Regions from separate parts of the Pelotomaculum schinkii genome, predicted to be linked through region 2. Evidence: riboswitches for the same ligand, from Rfam matches in the RefSeq annotation. Region 2 holds a riboswitch; the other holds the start of a gene.

Region 1 (9,328 bases), on a different contig from region 2:
TTACCATGGAGCCGGTTTTTGCGGCAGCCTGCGCCTGGCTTCTGGGCGGTGAGATCCTTACTCTCCGGCAGTGGGCGGGAAGCTTGTTAATCCTGGTTGGTATGCTGGTAACAGAGCTTAAAAGCGCTCCTGGGGAGCCCGGCCGGCTTCCCCGGACCGCAGAGGGTGAGGCCGGTCAATAAGCCTCTGAAGCTTAACAAGCAGGAATATCTACTGGTTGTACGTCAGGAATGACAGAGTGGTTCCACATGCCGCTATGGTGGCGCCAGCATCGGGTCAAAATTTGGCCATGTGGGCATATGCAAGAAGTTTAATTGTGTTTGTCGATCGGGAGCAGCTTGCCGCCAAATTGTTGCCAATTTTAAACTCATAATTACCAAACCATTGCTCTAAATGAAGGGATTTTAGCTTTATTAGTATATCCTCTTGCGTAAAATAGCGTAACACAATTTCCGGATAAGAGAGATAATCGCGAATTTTCAGTTTAATATTACATACATTATATAAAATATGAACTAAATAAGGATAACTATTGAAATATTTTTCTGACATTGTATACTTTATTCAATATCCAAAAAGCGCTAGAGGTGATTGATCAAATGCACTACCCCCTTAAAAAGCAGTTCGAGGAGAATAGGATGATGACAAGCTCGTACCCGAGAAGCTTGAGCGATTCTTTTACAGTGCACGCGCCCTTTAACCAGCAGGTCCAGGCAGCTCGGATGATCGTAGACCCGTTGTTGTGGGAACTAAGAGAGATGGCCAGCCGGGATGAGAAAACAACCTGTTACGGCAGCGCCAGTTTTATCTCCAAGGTTAGGAACCGTAGCGCCAAAAACACATTTATTTTGGATGGCAAATACCTGGGTGTCGACCAGCACGGGATCCCGCTTGCCAGGGAAAAAGAGCTGGCTTCCAAGGTTTTGGAATACTTAAAAACACAAGAGGTTATTAGCCTGGAGCGACAGATGGGCCGTCATCCCCACTTCAATCTCAATTGCCGTCTTTACATTACCAAAAGGTATGCCCGTATCCCTTATATGTGGCGCAATATGCTGTTCGAGCCCAATCCAGTCAAGTCGGAGCCTGATCTCACAACAATTTTTGTTCCGGAGTGGCCGGAACGGGTTGTTTTTGTACACCCGGAAGCAGGTGTAACCTTTATCCTCGGTACTGACTACATGGGAGAGGTTAAAAAATCCTTTTTAAGAATGGCGTTGTACATTTGGAAAAAAAAGGGAGGAATCGGTTTTCACGCCGGCAGCAAGGTGCTTAGGGTTAAAAAGCCAAATGGCAAACTTGAGGATGTCGGCTTTATTATGTTCGGCCTGAGCGGAACCGGCAAGACCACCCTGACCATCCACGACCATGGTCTTACAGGTGAGGAAAAGGTTATCATTCGCCAGGATGACATGGTGATGATGGACGAAACAGGCTACTGCTACGGAACTGAGAATGGTTTCTATATTAAAACCGAAGGACTGGATCCCTCTCAAAAGGTTCTATACGATGCGGCTACTTCCTCCAATGCCATATTGGAGAATGTCAAAGTTTTGGATGACGGGACTGTTCTTTTTGACAATGCGGACCTGACATCAAACGGCAGGGGCGTAATCCTGCGCGAGGAGGTTGCCGGCACTGACGATAGAATTGACCTGGATAAAGCAAACAGGATAGTTTTTATCACCAGGCGTGACGATATAATCCCCCCGGTGGCCAAATTAACTGCTGAACAGGCCGCCGCCTATTTCATGCTGGGCGAGTCGATCGAAACTTCGGCCGGTGATCCCACCCGCGCCGGCGAGTCAAAGCGTGAGGTGGGAACAAACCCCTTTATGATTGGCAAAGAGTCGGAAGAGGGGAACAGGCTCTTGGATATCCTGAGGAAGAATCCGGATATCGAGTGCTACCTGCTAAACACCGGAAGTGTTGGGGTTGGTGGAAATAAAAATGGAAAAAAAATTACAATCAAGGTGTCGACAACGATCATGACGGAGTTGGCCAGGGGCAATATCAAATGGGGTTACGACCCCGACTGGAAGTACCTGATCCCGCTTGAAGTTCCGGGGATAGAGATCAGTGAATACAATCCAGCTGCCTATTTCAGCCCTGCGGAACTAAAGGACCGGGTTGCCAAACTGCGCAGCGAGCGTACTGAGTGGCTCAATAAGTACCCCGGCCTGCGGGACGAAATCATCAAAACCATTCTGTAGGATTTTTAGCTCGGAAATAATTATGATTTATCGCCCTGTTTAGGGAAAACAGGGCTTTTTTGTTTTTGAGGACAGAGATATTATATATTATAAAAACCTTTGGTCTTTCATGTAGGAGTTGATATTTATGGCTTTATGGGGGGCTCAAAAAGAGGTAGCGCAATTCCGCCTGGGTTTAATGCAGGGCCTCTCAATATTTCTCGGTTATCTCCCGGCCGCGGTAGCTTTTGGAGTACTTGGCGCATCTACCGGACTTTCGTATTTTCAGGTTGCTGCGATGTCGGCCTGGGTGTACGCCGGGGCCAGCCAGTTTATGGGCTTGAATCTGCTCCAAAGCGGGGTGAGCGTACCTGAGATAATCCTGGCGACATTCGTCCTGAATTTGCGCCACGTTTTAATGAGCACTGTCCTATCGAAAAGAATACAGGGAAACAGGGCGCTAAAGGGTCTTCTCTCCTTTGGGATAACCGATGAGACCTTTGTGCTTACCACCATTGGCAGTTCTGTCGGAACAGGGTCGGAAGAAACCGTGAGAGAAATTACAGCTGCACGCTTTGCGGGGGTGGCTGTGATCGCATACAGCGGCTGGGTTACCGGTACTGTTTTCGGGACAGTATTTGCCGACATCCTGCCGCAGATAGCAATGAAAAGCATGGGTATATCAATATATGCAATGTTTATTGCCTTGCTGGTCCCGTCCATGAAAAAATCGGGCAGGGTTGCTATGATATCCTTGCTGGGAGGCGCCCTTAACTGGATATTATTAAGTGAGCTCAAATTATCCACCGGCTGGAGTGTCGTTGCGGCGACCATGCTGGCATCCGCCTGCGGCGCGTTGTGTTACAAGGAGGGAAAATAGTGAAAATTTACCTGTTGATAGCCGGTATGGCCCTGGTCACATATATACCAAGGCTGCTTCCGATGGTACTTCCCGAGAGGCTGCAGTTTCCTATTTGGCTGGACCGTTGGCTGCAATATGTGCCTTATGCGGCACTGGGGGCTTTAATCTTTCCTGGCGTATTGGCATCTGTTGACGGCCGGCAACCCTGGCTGGGGTTGTTGGGAGGATTTACAGCAGGGCTCCTGGCGCTGGCTGGATTAAACATATTGATTGTACTGGCCGGCGCCATAGCTGTAGTAGCTGTTGCGTTATCAATTATCTAAGCCAAAAGGGGCTCGGTTTATCTGCAGGAATAGAATTTTTTTTGCTGAATATTAGGGGTAGTTGAAAGGAGTTGTTTTATGAATGCAATTGCGTTTATCCCTATAGCAGCTTTGTATGTGTTCTTGTCGGTAGCAGTGTGGCGGTTTATGAGGGCACATGAGTCAATTGCCGAATCAATCAGGATGATAGCTGAAAATATAAAGAAGGAGCCGTAAGGCTTTTCTATATTGTCTATTGTATGTTTTATTATGCCGGAACTGATTTGGAGCCCTCCACGAAAATAAAAAACACAGGGAGTATGGATTGTTTTATAATATAGACATCCCTTTAAAGAGGAGTGGCAAGGGTTATGAAGCGTGGTATTTTAATGGACTTTGATGATACCCTGGTGGAAACCACGGTCTATTTCAACCAGGCAAAAAGTTGGTTTGCCACGCTAATGGCTGGAATGGGTTTTCCCGCTGAGAAGGCTTTGTCCACCTTAAACGAGTATGATATTAAAAACGTGCAGTTGAGCGGGGGATTTTTTAAGGACTGCTTTCCACGTGCGTTGGTGAGACTTATGAGTATTGCTGTCGCGTTTATGGCACAAATTACTGCAGCAAAACGCGGCAGGAAATTGAAGACCTGGGCTGGTGGGTGTACCGGCAGCCAGTCCGGCCAATCCAGGGCGCTGAAGACGTTTTGACGCAGCTGTCCGGGAGGTACCCGCTTCTTCTCGCCACCAAAGGGGAACCTGCAGTGCAAAACCTGAGAGTTGAGCAGAGCGGGCTGGCTCGCTGGTTTGACAAGGTCTATGTCCTGAACGAGAAAAACGCTGCAGCTTATACCTCAATTGCCCTCGAGCAGAAAATCAAGCCGCCGCTGTCCTGGGTGGTGGGCAACAGCATGAAGTCAGACATAAACCCGGCGCTGCAGGCAGGCTTTAACTGTATCTTCATTCACCATCCCCACACCTGGGACTTTGAGGATGAGGAACCTCTGGGCGGTCACATCAGTGTCGACAGCCTGACCAGTATACTTGAGTTCATAACTTAAAGATGCGTTAAATTTCTATGAGGCATGCTCGAATAATTTTAAACCCGCAATTTTAGTCGTAAGCTGTAGGTAGTAGGGCGCAGGTGGATCCTGCATTCCCAAATTTAAGCCTGCATTTCAGCTTGGGGGTAAATAGATGCGCGACTATCATGTTCACCCCGGTTATTCAATTGACGCGGAACCTTCCGGTATTGATGAATACTGCAGGAAGGCTATCGATATTGGGCTTAGTGAAATCTGTTTCACCACTCACCTGGAAGTTGACCCGCAGCGCAAGCAGCTGGACTGGTTTGTCCGCATCGCCCAAGGCATAGTACCAATGGACGACCTGATATGGCTTGACGTGTATTTCCAAGATATCGAGGACGCGAGGCGGAAGTGGTCGGCACACGGCCTGAAGGTTAGGGCAGGAATCGAAGTGGGGTACGACCTGGGGCAGGAAAAAGCTATTGAGCGGGTAGTCAGGGGCTACCCTTTTGATTTTGTGATGGGCTCTGTCCACTGCCTGGAACATCTGGCCATATCTTCAAAGAAGGAAAGCCGCCTGTATTTCCCTGGCAGGCAAATGCTAACGGGGGTAGGGGAGTACTTTAGGCTCCTGTCAGAGGCGGTAAGCTCCGGCCTGTTTGACTGTATCGGGCACCTGGATCTTTATCGCCGTCATGGCCGGCATTATTGGGGGCCGGAGATTTCGCGCGCCCACGAGGAGTTTGCGGAACCGGTCCTCAAAACTATAGCAGCAAGGGGCATGAGCCTGGAGGTTAATACCTCCGGTTTGCGCCGTGGACTCAACGATTTCCATCCTTCCATGGATATCCTTGAACTGGCTGTGGATTCAGGTGTCAGGCTATTTACGTTGGGCTCCGACGCCCATCGCCTGGCGGAACTCGGGATGGGTTTGGATAGCGCACTGGAATTACTGGCCGGCTATGGTATCGAACCCGTTTCCTACCTCTTGCGGCAGCCGGTTTAAGGGGCGGAAAAAGGTGGACAAAACCACCCCCTTACCATAAAATAAAATTAGGAAAACCAGGAGGCAAACCCCATGACTCAGAGAAGCGGGAAAATAGTAAAATGTGACCAGGAAGGCAATATCACCGCTACTTTTGGAGCTGACCTCCTGCTTGAGGGCTCAACGTCAATTCCCAACATCCTTCTAAAAATTTACTCAAGTATTGGTATCTCCGATTACCAGATGATGCTCTTAATCCAGCTGATCAGACTGCACGTGGAGGAAAAGGAGCTTTTTCCGTCCCCCGAAAAGCTGGCTGAATGCATGGAATCTGATCCAGCCAGGATTAGGAGGGAACTGGCTGGTTTGCTCGAAAAAGATATCATCTCGGTCAGCCGGTTCTATGACGGCACCCGCAACCTTATTGTGGAGGGGTATGATTTTGAACCCCTATTCTTAAGGGTCTCGGATATCTGGGCAGGCTTGCGCGCCCAGGAGATTGAGGAATCTGAAAAGCTGATTAAAAGTTCGGCCGGTTTAGGTGACAGCCGGTTTGATGTCCATACCGTCGACCTTATTTCCTTATTTGAGAATGAATTTGGACGGCTTCTCTCCCCCATAGAAGTTGAGCAAATCGACCAGTGGGCAAGTGAAATGGAGCCATTGCTTGTTGTTGAGGCGCTGAAAAGGGCGGTTCTGGGGGGTAAACACAACTTCAAATATATTAACACCATCTTGATAGAATGGAAAAAGAACAATGTCAGGACGCTGGAGGAAATATCCCGCTACGAGCAGGATTTTCAAAAACGGCGCTCCAGGCAAAAAAGCACAAATACCGGGACAAGCCCGGGTGGCGCGGACAATAATAACGATGCCAGGAAAAAGGCTTTCATCCGGACTCTTTATATCTAAAACATGACTTTTCTTAACAATATTTAAGGGATGCAGGTGATTGGGTGGGCTGCCAGCTGTGCGGTGACCGTGGCGTAATTATAATGGAGGAAGGGGCTATACCCTGCCGGTGCATGAAAGAAAAGGCAGCAGCAAAACTGTTAAAGGACTCCAGACTGCCTGTTAATCTTCAAAAATGCACATTCGAAAACTTCAAATTCAAATATTACGCTAAAAACTGTCTCGATCTGGTCAATGGGATATCTTACTATGAACTGGCTAAACATGCTTTTGAAGCGGCTCAAGGTTTTGTCAAAAGATTTTCGGCTGATCCCGGAGCCGACGGACTGCTATTTACAGGGCAGGTGGGAAGCGGTAAAACATTTCTGGCCTGTTGTATCGCCAATACCCTGCTGAAAGAAGGAAACTCAATTCTTTTTGCTGTGGTGCCTGACCTGCTGGATCAAATACGTTCGACCTATGACACGGGAAGAAATACTGAGGACCTTACCGAGTTTGACCTGTTGGATACGGCCAGGCAGGTGCCGCTCCTGATTTTGGACGACCTGGGGGCTCATAATTACACGGAGTGGACCAGAAATAAAATCTATTCAATTATCAATTACCGCCTCAACCACCGTCTTCCGGTCATCGTAACCACCAATATCAGCCCCGAGGACCTGGAAGGCTATCTGGGAGAAAGGACTACTTCACGCTTGCTGGAGATGTGCAAGCCCTACCGGTTTTTGGTGGATATGGACATACGCGCTATACAGCGCAAAGAAAAAGGTTATTAAAACCTGTAAAATATGAAAAAGAACAACGCGGACAGGTGCCCCGCCGAGGGGAGAATAGGGAAGACCGGGGAAATGGAAACTGGTTCCAAAAAGGTCCAGATCTAAGGAGCCGGCGCGGTCCCGCAACTGTAACCGGGAGAGTACGCCGCACTTTTGTCACTGGGTTAACCGGGAAGACGCGGCAACAAAGACCGGAAGCCAGGAGACCTGCCTGTCTGCTGCTCACCGCAGGCTTCGCTGGAAAGCCAGGGGTTTTTTTGACGCATATGAAAAGCCCCGTCTAGTTGACCGGGCTTTTATCATTTCTCCGGCTTGGTGCGGCCAACGGAGCTTTTGTCGCAAGGAATTTTAGTTCTTCGGCCGCATGGAGGAAGCTGTTATGAATGAACTGTTATGAATGAATTGGAAATATCCATGCTGAAGACCGGAATTACCACCGGCGCGTCAGCTGCAGCGGCGGCGCGTGCGGCGGCATTGCTGCTGTTGCGGGGTGAAACCAACAAAAATATTACCATTGTGAACCCTGAAGGAAACCTGCTTGAGGTTCCTGTTGAGAGTTTGGAACTGGACGGCTCCTGTGCCAGGGCTGTTGTAATCAAGCAGGGGGGGGATGATCCCGATGTAACCAGCGGCCTGCCTGTGGTAGCTGAAGTCGCTGTCTGTGCTGGCGGCGTTCATATCATGGGGGGACGAGGTGTCGGGGTTGTTACCAGGCCAGGCTTGCAGGCGCCGGTAGGCAGTCCCGCCATAAATCCCGTTCCGCGTAAAATGATTGTGGATGCCCTGGACGACCTTATTAGGCCAGGCTCGGGCGTAGAGGTTACTATTTCAGTCCCCGGGGGCGAGGAGGTGGCTCTCAAGACCCTTAACCCGCGTTTGGGGATTGTTGGAGGTATTTCCATCCTGGGCACCACCGGCATTGTCAGGCCGATGTCTGAAGAAGCTTTTAAAAAATCACTCGCTCCACAGGTTGACCTGGCTGTGGCCGCCGGCTACCGGAAGGTCGTCCTCACCCCGGGCCGGATTGGCTTCCGGACGGCGGTCGAACGGTATGGATTGCCTCGCGAAGCTGTGGTTGAAATGAGTAATTTTGTGGGCTACATGCTGGATGTCTGTGTCGACCGGGGCATTGAAGCAGTTTTATTATGGGGTCACCATGGGAAATTAGTAAAAGTCGCAGCCGGCATCTTTCATACCCACAACAGGTTGGCCGACGGGAGGATGGAGACCCTTGCCGCCTTCGCAGGTCTTTACGGGGCGCCGGCCGGTCTAATCAGCAAAATTATGGCAGCGGGTTCTGCTGAAGAAGCGTTGGGTTTGCTTAAAGAGAGCGGCTTCGCCGGAATATTCAATGCTATTGCGGCCAGGGCCAGTACCAGGGCCGAGGCTTATACCCGCACCCGGTTGAAAGCTGGTACGGTACTGCTGGGGTTGGATGGAACGATACTGGGTATGGACGAGTCAACTCGTTTAATTGGAAGGGAAATGGGATGGCAAAAATTGCTGTAGTAGGGGTTGGACCCGGTGGCAAGGAACATCTGACTCCGGCAGCCATACGGGCGGTCGCTGAGGCGGATGTCCTGGTGGGCGGGGAGCGCAGCCTGGCCCTTTTCAGCGGTCAACCGGGCGAAATTTTCACTATTAAAAACAATCTGCAGGAAATGATTGAGTATATCCGGGAGAGAATGGACGAGAAAAAAATTGCGGTAATAGCTTCGGGTGATCCCGGCATGTACGGTATCCTGCAGTACCTGAGGCGGCATTTTACCCCTGCCCAGCTGCAGGTCATCCCGGGTATCAGTTCGGTACAGTATGCTTGCGCCCGGCTGGCAGTTTCCTGGCACGACGCCGTTGTGGTCAGTACCCATGGACGGGACCGGACCGTACTGGCAGAGACCGTGGCAGGCAATAGCAAGGTAGTTGTCCTGGCCGGACCGGAGGAACCACCGCCGGTTCTGGCAAGTGTCCTGGTAAACGCCGGCATGAAAGACAAAACTGCTTATGTCTGCGCCGAACTTTCGTACCCTGCCGAAGAAATTAATGCCTTTACCATCCTTGATCTTGCCCGATGGGAAGGCCAGTGGGATAAAAGAAATTATGTTATGGTGATTTTGGATGAACAGCCGATGGATTTACCGGACACCGGGAATAAGCGATGAGCTTTTTGTGCGCGGCAACGTCCCCATGACCAAAGAGGAAGTACGGGTGATCACCCTGGCCAAGGCCAGGTTGGCGCCCAATCATGTCGTGTGGGATATTGGAGCAGGAACAG
Region 2 (9,328 bases):
GGTTGATACCTGCGCGGCCATGGTCGAAGCTTTTGCCGAGGAGGGCTGGCAAGAAATAAATGAAAAGTGGGAACGCAAGGAATTGTCAACGCAGGAGTGCGCCAACCGGACTTTTCAGCTTTTCCGGGCCGGTATCGACGACATCGCCGGGTTGATGGAAAAAATGGAGATAGATAATTTCTTTAAGCAATTTTTGAGTATCTGCCGGGAAAAAGGCTATAAAGTTTATGTTTTAAGTGATGGCTACGATTTTTGTATTGAAGCAGTTTTTGAAAAATATGATATACAGGTTCCTTATTACGCAAATAAAATGCTATATGACCGGGGCTTCAAAATTGAATGCCCTCACTTCAATGAATCATGCGGGAATTGCGGAACCTGCAAAACGAAACTGATGACGGCGTTAAAGGAAGAGGGTCAGGCTGTTTACATAGGAGATGGTTATTCCGACACATGTCCTGCTATGCATGCCGATGTTGTGTTTGCCAAAGGAGACTTGTATATCTATTGTCTCAAAAAAGGAATCAAAACGATTCGTTATGAAACTTTTGCAGATATATTAGCTTACATTGCCTAAGCTCAACTCTCATTACCAACCTCCATAATCCTTGCATACGCGCCGTAACGGAAAAATTTCTCCCGAAATGCTTGAGTTGTCAAATGCAGAGAATCATAACGGCCAAGTATGACTTTAGCTTTTTTGGTATCGTACGCGGGTATGAGGCTGGCGCCATCAATAGACCGGGCATTTTCATAGAGCTTGTTGGCATTCGTATTATCCAGTGTTACAGATAGTTCATACTGCTTGGGGCGGAATAATTGGTCATTGAAATAAGAAAAACTACGGTCACCGATACGGCCCAGACAGTACCTGGTTAGAATTGCTTTCCCGCCTTTTTTTAGAATAAACCGTTCCCGAGACATCTCTGATAAATCAAGCCTGCTCACTTTATATGAATTGTATGCAAAGCCGTTTTCATATACCCGTACAACGGCATAGGCGCAGGGAAACTGAACGGTTGCCGGAACTTCCACATACGGGCGGCTGCCGGTCATTAAACGGTTGACGCTCACATAATTGCGGTGTATATGCCCGCAAAAAATACCTTGTATATTGGGAAAGGACCGGGTAAGCTTCAGAAACTCCCGGTTGTTTTTTATCCCAAACCACAAGTCCGGGCCGTTACAGGGATGGTGAAGAAACAGGAAAGCCGGCCGGTCTTTGTTTGTTGTCAACATGCTTTCAATCCACCGCATTTGAACAGGATCAATGTCGCCCCAATTTTCATCCTGTCTGCATGAATCGATCAGCAGAAACAGGTAATCTTTAAATATTATACTTGTGTAAGTTTTTTCTCTATCGGCTAGGTTATCAAGGAAACCTTGTTCACCTAGACCGGAATTTTTCGTATATTTGTCGTGGTTGCCGGGGCAAAGAAGATATGGTGTATCACCAAAGTAAGGCAATAGCTGATTCCTCAATCCCAAATACTGAAGCCTGCTGGCAGTGTCGGTCAGGTCGCCGGTAATGACGGCCAGGTCGATATTCCTTCTCTTACTGTCCAGAATACACTGGGTTAAGAGAGGATTTGCATAATCTACAAGTTTACCAAAATAAATCTCATTGATATCTTCTGCGACTTCTCCGTAGTTGATATGGGTATCGCTCATAACAGCAAAGCTGAACAGGTATTTCCCCTTTGGCGCAGGCAAGGTTGTAAAAGAATTGAGAGAACCTTTGACGCCGTTGCTTTCCACCTGGTACCAGTAGCGGGTGGATGGTTTTAGATTATACATTTCTAAATAGTGAAATTCTGAATCCAAGGCAAAAGTGTGTTTTTTAAGGTGTTTTGGCGTTTCTCCAATATACATGGAGGTATCCGCGCGTTGTTGCGGGGTTACCCAGGTGATGACGGCATGTTGACTACCCAAGGTACAAAGTTCTTCGTTGGTAATTTTTGTACCGGTAGAATTTGTGAGTTTAATCTTTGAACCCATGTTCCCGTTTCTCCTCATTTTTTATTATTCTATTAACGAGGGTTACAGAATGTAAACAGACCCTGAACGGGGATTAAGCCAAGAGCGGGCTATTCAAAATAAAACCAGTTTGTAAATCAATGGCGCTGGTGATAAACTACTACTTGGGTGATGAATATGAATCTAAATTGTGGTCTGATTGGTCTTCCAATGGTCGGGAAGACAACAATTTTCAACCTTCTGACGGGAGCGGGGGCGGAGACTTCCAATTTTTTAACCGGCAAAGCAGAAACCAATACCGGTATGGCCAGGTTGCCGGACAGCAGGGTGGATCTACTTAGTAGTATGTATAAGCCCCGCAAGACTACCTATGCTCAAATCCATTTCAGCGATGTGCCCGGACTGGTACGCGGCTCAAGCCAGGGAAAAGGAGTGGGCAACCAGTTCCTCAACGCCATCCGCAACGTGGACATGCTTGCCCATGTGGTGCGGGCTTTTGAGAACCGGGATGTGCCGCATGTGGACGATGAGATTAATCCCTTAAGGGACATCGAGACCATACATATGGAACTCCTGTTTGCGGATATGGAGATCGTTGAGAGAAGGATTGAACGTATTAAAGGCGGTAAAAAGGTCAAGAAAGAAAACCTGATCGAGCTCGAAGTGCTGGAAAAATGCCTCGGGGCCCTGGAAGAAGAGCGCCCCATAGGCAACCTGGAGCTTACCGCCGATGAAAGGATGGTTTTGAAAAATTATAGTTTCCTGACTGAAAAACCTTTACTGCTGGTAATCAACATTGATGAACGGCAGTTTAAGGCACAAAAATACCCCTTCAAGAGTGAGCTTCTCGCCTATGCCGCAGAAAGGGGACTGCCTGTCCTGGAAATAAGCGGGCGAATTGAAATGGAAATCAGCCAGCTGCCCGACGAGGACAAAGAGCTGTTTTTGGCAGACCTGGGTATAACACAGTCGGGAATTGACCGCCTGGCGCGCGCCGCCTACGAGTACCTTGGGCTGATCTCTTTCTTTACCGTTGGAGAGGATGAGGTGAAAGCCTGGACTATTCAAAAAGGGACCGACGCTAAACGGGCGGCGGGTAAAATCCACTCGGATATTGAGCGGGGTTTCATCAAAGCTGAAGTTGTCAAATACGCAGACCTGAGAGAGACCGGCAGCATGAGCAAGATCAAGGAAAAGGGCCTGTTCCACCTGGAGGGCAAAGAATATATTGTGCAGGACGGGGACGTCATAAACTTCAGGTTTAATGTTTAATTCTACATTTTTCAACATCCGGCTGAACCATCCAGCCAAATTCAGCGTCATATTGATAAGGACATCCTAAAAATCCTCATGCATTCAGATGTGGGTGCGCATTAATTGTAACCTGGTTTTGCAGCCATTATAAATTTGGGTGAATCGCAAGGTAAGGTCATTGTTAACTGGTTCTCGAAAAGTCTCTGGGGTAGTGGTCTGGGGGTTATCCTCCGCTCGCTTCGCAATTCTCCATTAGTGAAACAAGAGCGTCATACCGACCGCATCTACAGACAGCCATCCGGTAGCTACGCGCTATTTAAGCTTTTCTGCATGCAACGCACGCGCTAAGGAACGCACCCAGGTGCTCCGCTCGCTCCGGATAACCCCCAGCCCGCAAGTCAAGCCTTTTCGAATAGTATTTTTGAGACAGGTGAGGCAGGTGACGAGACATATGTCTCACCATTGTGTATTTTCATTGATTTAAAGTTTTAGATTGGCTCATGACCTTTTAAAAGTTGAACTTACTGTTTGTCTTTGAGTAAATAAGCAGGGTTGTTGAAATAATACCTGTAAAGCTTAAAGAGAAACAGGGAGGTCAACCATGCCAACTCAAAGAAATGTGGCCGCGGCTATTCTTGAGCAATTGGCCGCTTGGGGTGTCCACAACGCGTACGGGCTGGTCGGTGATGATATATTTTTAAATAAAATCGCCTGAGGATAATGACCCCGCGCGGGTCTTTTGTTTGAAAGGAATAATTATGAGCCAAGGGTCCTATTTGCAATTAACAACCGGAGAGTTGGGAAAAAGAGCTAAAAATGCCGTTGACATGCTGGGCGACTGCACGGTGTGCGCTCAGTACTGCCGGGTCAACCGCCTCAAGGGGGAACTGGGCCTCTGCCAAGGGGGCAGGTATGCTGCGGTAAGCAGCTTTTGCCCTCATTTCGGCGAGGAAGCGCCGCTGGTCGGCTCCGGAGGGTCGGGAACGATATTTTTTGCATTCTGCAATTTGAAGTGTGTTTTCTGCCAAAACTGCGACATCAGCCAATATGGTTATGGTGATGAGGTTTCTGCCAGGGAACTTGCCGAAATGATGCTGGAACTGCAGGAGGGTGGCTGCCACAACATCAACCTGGTGTCGCCGAGTCACTTTGCTCCCCAGTTCCTGGAAGCGCTTGTTGTAGCTGTTGACTTGGGGCTGACAATTCCGATCGTCTACAACACGGGTGGTTACGACACGCCGGCAACGCTTGACCTGCTGGAAGGCATTATTGATATATATATGCCGGATATAAAGTTTGCAGATGATGACGCCGGGCGAAAGTATTCAGGCGCGGCAGGCTACTATACCGTAACCAGGCAGGCCGTAAAAAAAATGCACGACCAGGTCGGTGACCTGGTTATAGATGAACGGGGGATTGCCACCCGGGGACTGCTGGTAAGGCACCTGGTCATGCCCGGTAACCTGGCCCGTACTGAAAAAATCATGGAATTTATAGCCGAAGAAATATCCAAGGATACTTTTGTCAATGTTATGGACCAGTATTATCCGGCCTACAAGGCCTTTGACCATCCCGAATTAAACAAAAGAATCAGCAGAAAGGAGTATTCGGCGGCGGTTCAGGCCGCCAGAGAGGCCGGTTTGACCAGGCTTAACGGCGGGTGACAACCCCGCCAAACGATATGGTGAACCGTAATTAATTAGTTAGAAAATCATGCCGCTATCGCGGCGTCACGTATCAACTAAGTGATGTAGGCGCCATTTCAATCGCAAAACGGCGCGTCAGCGCCGCACTTGGGCGCCTAATGTGGCTTTTGAGCGAATGAATTCGCACCTACATTTGAGCACATTGTAGCGGCCGAAATGTTTTCAAGGTAGTTGTATGGGAGGGATTCTTTTGTCTATTAAAAGTTTTAGAAGAATAATAAAAAATATTGTTCTGGTATCCATAATATTGTCTCTGGTTGCGCCCTTTCAGGCTTACGCCTATCAGGTGAACGGCAACAACGTCACTGAGGAAATCATCACCCAGGGGGTTGTTTTACATAGCATCAACCTGAATACTAACGAGGGACCGCTGAATGTTTATGTCCTCGAAGCAGATCTCTCCAATCCTTACGTTAAAATTGATACGATCATCGGATCGGACGGCACCCTCAATAAGAACCAGTCAGTGCTGGATATGGCCAAGCGTACCGGGGCGGTGGCCGCTATCAATGGAGATTTCTTTCAAATGGCGGAAAGCGGCCGGACCATCGGTTTAGCCTATCAAGGCGGGCAACTGGTGGAGAGCCCCGCCCTGCGTAATGATATGTATGGATTTGGCATTACCGAAGATAAACTGCCGCTGTTGGAAATTTTCAACTTCACCGGCCAGGTGGTCACAGAAGCCGGTAAAAGTTTTCCGCTGGCCGGAATCAACAAGCCGGGTTATCTCTTGATGAACGGACTTTCATCTGATGTGGATGCCCTTAATATGTACACAACGCTGTGGGGTACCACCAGCCGGGGTAAAATATCCGGCCTCACCGGGGTAAAAGTTGCAGTGGTCAGGAACGGAGTCGTCCAGCAGGTCTTAACCGACCAACCGGGCGTAACGATCCCGCAGGATGGTTTTGTCCTGCAGGGACATGGCCTGGCAGCCCAATTCATAACCGACAATATGCCGGTGGGTACAAAAGTTGCCGCCAGCTACTCGGTGGCCCCTCACGGAGACAAACTCCTGGCTGCGGTGGGCGGACAGGCACTGCTGGTTGAGGATGGCCACCTGCCTGCCTACTTTACCCAGAATATTTCTGGTAAAGTCGCCCGGACGGCGGTTGGTGTATCAAGTGACGGCAAGACTCTCTACCTGGTGGCGGTTGAAAGGAAGGCTGCTGCCGACGGGACTATAATCAGCAGGGGTATGAGCCAGGAGGAGTTGGCTGAATTTTTGATTTCAATCGGGGTCTGGAGAGCTGTTAATTTGGACGGTGGTGGTTCCACCACCATGGCCGCACGGAGCCTGGGTGACTTCGAGGCCAGCCTGATCAATCAACCACAGGGTTCTTCCTTGCGATCGGTTGCAGATGCTATAGGCGTTTTTTCGACAGCGCCGCAGGGCAGTTTGCACGGCATGGCTTTAAGCGGGCCGTCGTTGGCTCTTGCCGGAACACAGGCTTCATTTAGCGCCAAAGGGTATGATCAATACTACAATCCTGTAAGTATTAAACCAGCCGACATAAAATGGTCCGCAACTCCTTCAGGTGATTTTACCGGTAATGTTTTAATACCTAAGCAAGGTGGTACGGTAACCGTCACGGCCAAGCTGGATAACGTACAGAGTTCGGTGAATGTGCAGGTTGTCGGGCCGGAGTCTCTATTAAGTTTAGCTGTAACACCGTCGGCTATTACTGTTAAGCCTGGGGAGAAGGTTCCCCTGTCGGCAAAGGTGAATACAATTTATGGTGATACCTTTGATTTAAAATTCCAGGATGTCACATGGACCATCAGCGGTTCAATAGGTAAGATTGCGGATGGCAGCTTTACCGCGACAGATCAGGTTGCTGAAGGTGAAATTAAGGCCACCTTCCAGGGGTTGAGCACATCGATACCGGTTACTGTTAAACCGTCCTGGGTAGAACTGCAGGCTCTTCCGGAGCAGGAATCATCTGCTGGACTGGATAGCTGGATTCATGTTACGTTCCCTGCGTCAAGCGTATCAGCGCCGGCCACGATAAGGCTGGCTTATGCCGCTGAGACTACCGGGCTACCGGCGAACTGCATCAACCTCGGCGCAATAACGGTAAGCCCGGCGCCTGGGGAGAAAGCTGATCTCATGGCCCCCTGGTGGCTGAGTTGGGATTATCAACCCGGTACAATAACAGGCCGTCCGGCCATCCTGATGTGGGATGATTCCACTAAAAAATGGGAAGAGCAGCCTGCCAGGCTGGATGACCAGGGTGAGGTGAAAACAATTAGCGCCCGGGTATGGGGGTTTGGCCAACTGGTCCTGGTGGATGACCATAGGAGACTTCCGTCCTTCAAGGATACCGGCAAGCACTGGGCCGAAGCGGCCATCAACGACCTGGCGGCGCGCGGGGTGGCCAACGGTTTTCCCGATGGCACATTTCTACCCGGTCAGGCCGTAACCAGAGCTCAGTTTGTCAAGCTGCTGTCATCAGCCCTGCAGTGGCCGGCCGTGGAAAAGTTACCGGCCTTTAAGGACAGCATACCGGACTGGGCCAGCAGCGCTGTCGCTGCCGCGGTTGCCAACGGGGTCGTCTCAGGTTACCCGGACGGTACCTTTAGGCCGGATGCCAGCATTACCAGAAGTGAAATGGCTGTTATGATCGACCGGGCGCTGGCGCTGCAGGAGACAGACGAGAACCTAAAGTATAAAGATACTGGATCAATTCCCGATTTTGCCAGAACCGCGGTGGCCAAAGCTACCAGCGCCGGTTTATTGCAGGGCGAAGGCGGCTTATTCAGGCCCAAGGACGGGGCAACCCGTGCGGAAACAGCGGTGGTGGTCAGCCGGGTGCTTAAGTTGTGGGTTGAAAAATAGAAAATATTTCTGCTTTAAACAGCAGGAATATGTATGGCTAAAGTTGAATCTTTATGAAAATTATTACTGTGTTAAACCAACAGGTGCCCGCTGGGGAGAATAGGGAATCAGGTTTAAGTCCTGAGCGGTCCCGCCACTGTAAACACGAGCGCTATCGCTAGTTTACCACTGGCAGTTTGCCGGGAAGGTGCGATGTGTGATGAATGTGAGCCAGGAGACCTGCCTGTTGTGTCCACGAACCCTGCTATGCAGGGGTATCCGATGGATGATGGTAAAATCCACGGCCTGATGAGGCTGTGGATTTTTGTTTTTTCCCCAGCCGATTCCAAGTTCTAACTATATTAGGAGGTTGAAAAACAATGCTTTATCAAACCATCAAGCAAATTGGGGAGCTGGATCGCAAGGCCATGGAAGAGGCGCAGAAACGGCTGGACAGCTTAATCAAGCCGCCGGGGAGCCTCGGCGTGCTGGAAGAGATAGCAGTACGCCTGGCCGGTATTACCGGCAAAGCCAAACCCCGCGTTCAGGGGAAATCGGTTATCGTCATGGCGGGGGACCACGGAGTGGTCGACGAAGGTGTAAGTGTAGCGCCCCGTGAAGTTACCGTTCAGATGATGCAGGCAATGGTAAATGGTGTAGCCGGAATAGGGGTTCTGGCAAGGCACGCTGCTGCCAGGCTGGTTGTGGTCGATGTCGGTGTTCTCACGCCCGTCGCCTTGCAGGGTGTCGTACAGCGTAAGGTCAGGGCAGGTACCGGGAATATTGCCGCCGGCCCGGCTATGTCACGGGACGAGGCAGTACAGGCACTGGAAGTGGGGATAGAGGTAGCTCAGTCCGAGATTGACGCAGGAAGCAACCTCCTCGCTACAGGCGATATGGGGATCGGCAATACCACCCCGAGCAGCGCTATCCTGGCAGCCTTTGGCGGCTATACAGCTGAAGAGGCGACCGGCCGCGGGACCATGGTCAACGACGAAGTTATGAAACTGAAGATTTCCGCGATAGCCCGGGCGCTCGCAAAAAACCGGCCGGATCCGGAAGACGCCCTGGATGTTCTGGCAAAAGTCGGCGGGCTTGAGATCGCCGGTCTGGCCGGTGTGATCCTGGGGGCCGCTGCCAGGCGGACGCCGGTATTGATTGATGGGTTTATAACCACCGCGGCCGCCCTGGTGGCCTTCAAACTGCAGCCTAAATCCCGCCAGTACATGATTGCCTCCCACCTGTCCGGTGAACAGGGACACCGCCTGATGTTGGACCTGTTGGATCTGCGCCCGGTGATTCACCTGCAAATGAGGCTCGGGGAGGGAACGGGAGCCGCTCTAACCATGAGCCTGGTTGAAGCTGCCACGAAAATAATGCGGGAGATGGCTTCTTTTGACGAAGCCGGTGTCTCCGACCTGGAAGAAGATAAAATACTGAAATAAAAACACGGAGACAGCAGCGGATGAAAACTAGTCAATGTGGGGGTACGCCGGACTCTTATTTTCAGATTAGTTATTTTTTTTACTTGATATGATTTTATTGTGCTATACTATTGTTTACAGGCAGCAGT

What was found. Region 2 has a riboswitch for cobalamin ahead of cobT (nicotinate-nucleotide--dimethylbenzimidazole phosphoribosyltransferase). Riboswitches for the same ligand answer to the same signal wherever they lie in the genome.
Region 1: it holds a riboswitch for cobalamin, as region 2 does, so the genes downstream of both, cbiD (cobalt-precorrin-5B (C(1))-methyltransferase CbiD) here and cobT (nicotinate-nucleotide--dimethylbenzimidazole phosphoribosyltransferase) in region 2, are expected to answer to the same signal.

The regions. Positions count from the first base shown of each region.
Region 1 covers NZ_QFGA01000001.1:499,282-508,609, reverse strand. Annotated here, with positions in the region: gene Psch_RS02500 (DMT family transporter) at 1-182, shown strand, start outside; gene Psch_RS02495 (phosphoenolpyruvate carboxykinase (ATP)) at 639-2,213, shown strand; gene Psch_RS02490 (AzlC family ABC transporter permease) at 2,341-3,072, shown strand; gene Psch_RS02485 (AzlD domain-containing protein) at 3,072-3,377, shown strand; gene Psch_RS02480 (DUF8066 domain-containing protein) at 3,456-3,593, shown strand; gene Psch_RS02475 (hypothetical protein) at 3,728-4,066, shown strand; gene Psch_RS02470 (HAD family hydrolase) at 4,120-4,416, shown strand; gene Psch_RS02465 (histidinol-phosphatase) at 4,553-5,389, shown strand; gene Psch_RS02460 (DnaD domain protein) at 5,462-6,280, shown strand; gene Psch_RS02455 (ATP-binding protein) at 6,325-7,056, shown strand; cobalamin riboswitch at 7,073-7,285, shown strand; gene cbiD (cobalt-precorrin-5B (C(1))-methyltransferase CbiD) at 7,450-8,565, shown strand; gene cbiE (precorrin-6y C5,15-methyltransferase (decarboxylating) subunit CbiE) at 8,547-9,215, shown strand; gene cbiT (precorrin-6Y C5,15-methyltransferase (decarboxylating) subunit CbiT) at 9,172-9,328, shown strand, end outside.
Region 2 covers NZ_QFGA01000002.1:36,908-46,235, reverse strand. Annotated here, with positions in the region: gene Psch_RS11185 (MtnX-like HAD-IB family phosphatase) at 1-577, shown strand, start outside; gene Psch_RS11180 (purple acid phosphatase family protein) at 580-1,998, opposite strand; gene ychF (redox-regulated ATPase YchF) at 2,149-3,249, shown strand; gene Psch_RS11170 (radical SAM protein) at 3,990-4,895, shown strand; gene Psch_RS11165 (S-layer homology domain-containing protein) at 5,128-7,776, shown strand; cobalamin riboswitch at 7,841-8,017, shown strand; gene cobT (nicotinate-nucleotide--dimethylbenzimidazole phosphoribosyltransferase) at 8,136-9,200, shown strand.